Regions from separate parts of the Pseudoalteromonas sp. MMG013 genome, predicted to be linked through region 1. Evidence: predicted binding sites of a transcription regulator. Region 1 holds the regulator's gene; the other holds the start of a gene.
The links. Region 1 encodes sigma-54, which starts transcription at its own class of promoters, with help from an activator protein. Its sites were predicted from a motif close to GTTGGCACGNNNNTNGNNT; they were not measured.

Region 1 (3,178 bases):
TAGCGATGCCTTTACCAATTCCAGTACTGCCTAGCTTCTCTCGTGACATGAGCGCAGATAAAACATCATGCTGTTCTAGGTGGGGTAACTGTTCATGTGTAAGTTCGCTAACGTATTCGAGAATACGTTTTTTGCTATTAAAAAGGACCGCAGCTTTACTGCAGTCCTTGTTGATTATTGAGCTAAGTTTCATGGTTAATGTCGAGTAAGCTTTTCTTTGTGTTTGATTACTTGTCTGTCTAGCTTGTCAACCAAACCATCAATAGCAGCATACATATCTTGATGCTCGGTAGAGGCAAATACTTCTGCTCCGCTTAAGTGTAAGGTCGCTTCGGCTTTTTGTACGAGTTTTTCAACATCTAAAATCACATGCACATTATTGATATGATCAAAGTGCCTTTCTAGCTTCGCAAACTTGGTGTTGACATAGTCTCTTAGTGATTCAGTTACTTCTACGTGACGACCAGTTAAATTTAGTTGCATAAGCATTTTCCTTCTTTGGTATTACGTCTTATATCAAGCTTTTACGCTGATTCGACGGTGGAATGGCTAACGACTCCCGATATTTTGCTATCGTACGTCGGGCCACTTTGATTCCTTGCTCTGCCAATATATCCGCAATTTTGCTATCACTTAATGGCTTAGCAGTATTTTCGGCGGCAATGAGCTTTTTGATCAATGCTCTAATCGCTGTGGAAGAGCATTCACCTCCGTTTTCGGTACTCACATGGCTCGAGAAGAAATATTTCAACTCAAAAATGCCCCTAGGTGTGTGCATATATTTTTGTGTTGTGACACGTGAAATAGTGGATTCATGCATCTCTACCATTTCAGCCACATCATTTAGCACCATAGGTTTCATTGCTTCAGGGCCATGTTCAAAGAATGCCTGTTGTTGCTGCACAATGCAATTAGTTACTTTCATTAACGTATCATTGCGGCTTTCTAAGCTTTTAATAAACCATTTAGCTTCTTGTAAATGCGAGCGAATAAATTGACTATCAGTGCTTGATTTCATTGAGCGAGACATCGCCGCATAGTGATCATTGACTCTAATTTTCGGCATTGAATCAGGGTTTAATTCAACTAACCATCGGCCTTTCACTTTTTTCACAGAGACATCTGGTATGACATATTCAGACTCTTCACGGATGATACTGGCCGCAGGTTTTGGATTTAAGCTGTGTATTAGAGTCATGACTTCTTTTAAATCGGACTCTTTCAGCTTAGTCTTTTTCATTAGCGTTCGATAGTCTCGACTTGCAAGTAAGTCGATATGTTCGGTGAGCACATGTTTAGTATGTTCCAGCCAAGGTGTACTTTTATCAAACTGATTAAGCTGGATACATAAACATTCTTGCAAGCTACGAGCAGCAATGCCGACGGGGTCAAATAATTGAATGCGTTTCAGGACAGCCTCAATTTCATCAAGTTCAATGGCATCTTCTGAACTCTCGTCATTAAGGCTTTCTAAGATTTCATCGGTCGATAAGGTTAATAAACCACCATCATCCACGGCTTCCACAATGGCGACAGCGATCCCTCTATCAGTATCACTAAACGGGGTCAGTTCTAGTTGCCACATTAAGTATTCATGGAGCGATTCGGTGGTTGCGCCTTGGTACATGTTTTCGTCTTCAGGCATAGGGCCGCTGCTTGTTGCTGGTGCAGCACTCATGTATTCATCCCATGTGACATCCATCGCAAGTTCTTCGCTAACAGTGTCTTTACTCATAGCCGCGTCTGCATCAAGCTCATAGTCACTGACTGGAGCTTCTTCAATACTGTCTGAATTAGATTCTTCTTTCGAGAGCTCTTTATGTTCTTTTTCTATATTTTCGTTGTCGTTTTCATGCTCTGATTCTTCAACTTCCAGTAATGGGTTGCTGTCCAAGGCTTCTTGGATTTCTTGTTGGAGATCTAGCGTGCTCAATTGCAACAAGCGGATAGCCTGTTGTAATTGGGGTGTCATGGTTAATTGCTGACCCATGCGCAGCTGTAACGATTGCCTCATGTATCTCTAACAATCCTTTCTATTAATCAATTATTAAAATTACCTAGATACTATAACTATAGCCTGAATTGTTCACCTAGGTAGACATCTCGAACAGTTTGATCGGCAAGCACGTGTTCTGGAGTACCTGATGCAATTAATTCACCATGTGAAACTATGTATGCTTTTTCGCACACATCAAGTGTTTCTCGTACATTATGATCTGTGATCAGAACACCTATACCGCGTTTTTTTAAATGTTCGATAATTTTCTTTATATCTAACACCGAAATTGGGTCAACACCAGCAAAAGGCTCATCTAACAGGATAAATTTTGGGTTTGCGGCTAAAGCGCGAGCAATTTCGACTCTTCGACGTTCACCTCCTGACAATGCCATACCTTGACTTGTACGTATATGTTGGATGTTGAATTCATCTAATAATTCATTAAGAATTTGCTCTCGATCAGGTTTACTCAGTTCATTACGAGTTTCTAAAATAGCCATTAAGTTCTGGTAAACGGTTAACTTTCGAAAGATGGAAGATTCTTGCGGTAAATAACCGATGCCTAGCCTTGCTCGACTGTGCATCGGTAACAGGGTGATATCGTGGTCATCAATTGTTACGGTACCGTTATCGCTTGGCACTAATCCAACAATCATATAAAAACTGGTCGTTTTACCTGCCCCGTTGGGGCCTAGCAAGCCAACAATACTGCCTGCCTCGACGGCAAGGCTGACATTTTTTACGACTTGTCGTCCTTTGTAGCTTTTAGCCAAAGCGGTTGCAGTCAAAGTACTCATTTATTATTTGCCTTGTTCTTTATTCGATTTTTTTTCTGGGACAAGAATAGTGTGTACTCGGCCAGTATTTTCATTACCTTTTTCAGCATTTATTAATTGTTTATCCATATCGTAAATTATGGATTGTGCTTTTATGATTTGGCCTGCTTGGTTAATTTCTGCATCACCTTTGATTGTCAGCTTTTTATTCGCTACATCATATCGAACCTCACTCGCCGTGGCACTTAATACGGTGCCATCAGCTTGTGTCTCGGTAAAACGCGCTGGATTACCTGTAGCGACAAGCAGTTGTTTATTTTCTCCTAATTCAGCCCGTCTATGCACTTCTAGGCGATCAGCGTTAATTTGTCTATTACCATGTATAATTTCAACATTTTGTTCA
Region 2 (3,178 bases), on a different contig from region 1:
AATAACTAAAGCCGATGTAAAAACCAAATTTTCAACACTGCCATTAGATACTCGGATCCCGTCAAAATTCTGTGTGCAAGAATTGCAATTAAGTACCGCAGCTAAACCTCCTTTTAATCGTCAAGTTACTGTTCAAATCCGTTGTACCCAAGCGCCAACATGGACCCAATATGTTCACGTGCGGATCAATGAAATGTACCCTATTATTGTCAGCACCCAACTGATATCTAAAGGAGAGTTGCTCACAAAAGGACACTTAAAAATTGAATACAAGCCAAAACAATTCGTTCGAGCAGCGTATATTGAAGATTTATCTCTACTCATTGGAAGTAAAAGTAAACGAACTTTGCGAGAAGGTATGCCCATCGGGGCGCACCAAGTATGTATGGTTTGTAAAGGAGATATGGTTACTATTTTCGCGAAAACGCGTACTTTGACAATAAAAACTTCAGGTGTAGCACTACAAGATGGTAATCTTGGAGAGCAGATTCGCGTTAAAAATCAGAAGTCTGGAAAAACAGTTTCTGCTAGAGTAAAAGATGTTGAATCTGTAGAGGTTAATATCTAAAAAATTTGCTAAAGTTAAAGGTATATTAGTCGATAACCTAAACATGGTGTTTAGTAACCTTGGGTCAATAAATTATGGTTAATAATATTAAAGGTCAGGCACAGCCAAATAGTGTGCTCAATAATGTTAAGCAACAAAAAGCTGAATTGCAAAAAAATGAGGCTCAAAATGTCGCATCGAATATTAAAACGCCGCAAAAAGCAGCAACTGATTCTGTAAGTTTAACACCACAGGCACAACAATTGAAAAGCATGCAAGATAAAGCGCAAGACGCTCCTGCATTCGATAGTAAGAAAGTGGAAGAACTTAAGAAAGCCATCAGTGAGGGCAAATATCAAATTGATGCACAAAAGCTGGCAAAAAATATAGCGGCATTTGAGTTCGATATGTATGGCTGATCACCTTAAACTATGTACGCATAAACTCGAAGTTCAAATCTCAAATCTAACCACTTTGACCCAGTTGTTAGACTCAGAGCTTGATATTTTGGCATCCAAAACGGGTGATGGCCTCAAAGATGCTGCACGTGAAAAACTAATACTCCTCACTGCAATCCAGAAACTTGATAAAGAGCTATCTACCTTTCCTTCAGAGGTTTACCTAGAAGATCCAATAACAGAGTTAACCGGAAAAATTCAAACACTATTGATAGAGTGTAAAAATAAGAATGATGTGAATGCAAAAGCTGCGCATCATGCGCAACTAAGTGTACGACAACTAAAAGAAATTTTGATTGGTACTCCAGGCTCAATCACCTATGGCCAAGATGGCAGTGTTATTGCTGGAAATAGTGAATTAGTGAAAGATATTAAGGCATAGTTAATTTAATTACGCCTTTGTCTATTTTTGAGCCAAGTCAAGTTCAATACCATTTACACTTTATTAGTAGTAAGTAACTCTTTTCACTTTCCTTGGTTTAACTTGTGTAATATATAAGTCATGCACGCGCTTCATGTCTAGCTCAAGTTCCGTTGCATAGGTATCCCCAACGGCATAAGACTTGACCACTCGAGCTCCTCTAATCACACCTTTGACCTGGCTCTTTAGTCCATCGTTTTGTGCAATTGCTCCTTTAACTGTCATTTCTGAAGACAAGTTCTGTCCATATACCTGCTCTGTAAGCTCTCGGTAAGCTTCCAATTTGGACACCTTAAGCGCCATCAGCATTTTTTGTGCGTCATTCATACCTGGCTGTGCGCTGAGCGGCGCATAACCGATTGCTTTAATGACTGGATAACTATCTGGCTCGACATAACTATATTCAATATGCTTATCGAACATCGAACTACACCCAGCTAACCAAAATAGTATCACTATCAAAATAATCGATTTTGAGTTCACTATCGAATAAGAAGGTATTTTCATTATTAATTGCCTCTAGAACTTAGTTACTAATTCTTAATGCACATTTCTTGCCAATAAATATGGCATATCTATTGCTGTATTAATTTATAAGCGTTCTAGTGGAGATCAATCATGAATCAGTTAACCCTTTTTTTGAGTATATTATTGTATAGTATGGCGGCAAAAGCTGAGTGGTACGAAGTAACAGGCTATGCAAATATATTAGATAGCAACGTTGCCGATGCTCGAAAAAGCGCAGTTCAAGATGCGATTACACAAGCATTAATTTTTTCCGGCGCAACAGTATCCAGCGTACAAACGGTTGCTGATGGCTTGCTAAGCCAAGATCAATTGAAAGTCAAAGCACATGCAGAAATACAACAAGCCACTTTGATCAGTGAAGAACAAAATAATAACGATTACATGGTGACTTTACATTTAGATATATATGCAACCCAAGAGCATTGCACCCATCAACAATTTAATAAGCAAGTTACCGTCACCCAGAGCCAACTTATACAACCACATCAAGCTCGTCTTGGTCAAATATTTGACATCGCAAAAGCAAGCTCCCAAAGACTGTATAACACAATGATGGAACGTGCTACAGCAATTAAGGCTGTGCCATATATCAACAGCGCTATAAATGTTCGCCCTTTTTTCTCTCAAAGGTTTGACTACGACCCAGCACTTATCGAAACCTTAAGTAACAATAGCAACAGTCAATATGTACTATTTAGTCAAATCACCGATATTGCGCAAGGTAAAAAGCTAAACAATGACTATGCGTTTTGGGAAGATGACCAATATGTACGTAGCTTTAAGGTAGATTTTGCGCTTTATGACGCGATGACCCGAGACAGACTATGGCAAAAACACTACGCTGTTCAGGGGATCTGGCCATTCGAAAAAACAACTCTTATTGATGTATATAGTGATGAATTCTGGCAATCAAATTACGGTGACCAAATACAAAGCATTTTTAATAAGGTTTCCCAAGACTTGAATAGCGCGATTGGCTGTATGCCAACTAAAGGGAAAATACTACATATTGATGGTGAACGTTTAGCTATCAATTTAGGTCGAGTTCATGGCATTAAGCCAGGGCAAACTCTTGCTATTATGCAAAAAAACAATTTCACAACCCAACAAGGGATGATACTCAATAACCACAGACAAACAATAGATCAGTTGAAGGTGCTTCAGGTTAACGATCAAACAGCAATTACGACTAACGTAAATATGAGACCACTAAGTAATATCCAG

Region 2: the regulator sigma-54 is predicted to act here: its motif matches at 1,970-1,988, upstream of J8L98_RS10035 (LPP20 family lipoprotein).

What each region holds. Positions count from the first base shown of each region.
Region 1 is NZ_JAGJEE010000005.1:55,360-58,537, forward strand. Features, by position in the region: gene J8L98_RS06890 (PTS sugar transporter subunit IIA) at 1-193, opposite strand, end outside; gene hpf (ribosome hibernation promoting factor) at 196-483, opposite strand; gene J8L98_RS06900 (RNA polymerase factor sigma-54) at 512-2,014, opposite strand; gene lptB (LPS export ABC transporter ATP-binding protein) at 2,071-2,796, opposite strand; gene lptA (lipopolysaccharide transport periplasmic protein LptA) at 2,800-3,178, opposite strand, start outside.
Region 2 is NZ_JAGJEE010000007.1:214,515-217,692, forward strand. Features, by position in the region: gene flgA (flagellar basal body P-ring formation chaperone FlgA) at 1-568, shown strand, start outside; gene flgM (flagellar biosynthesis anti-sigma factor FlgM) at 643-966, shown strand; gene flgN (flagellar export chaperone FlgN) at 959-1,387, shown strand; gene J8L98_RS10035 (LPP20 family lipoprotein) at 1,451-1,933, opposite strand; gene J8L98_RS10040 (flagella assembly protein FlgT) at 2,045-3,178, shown strand, end outside.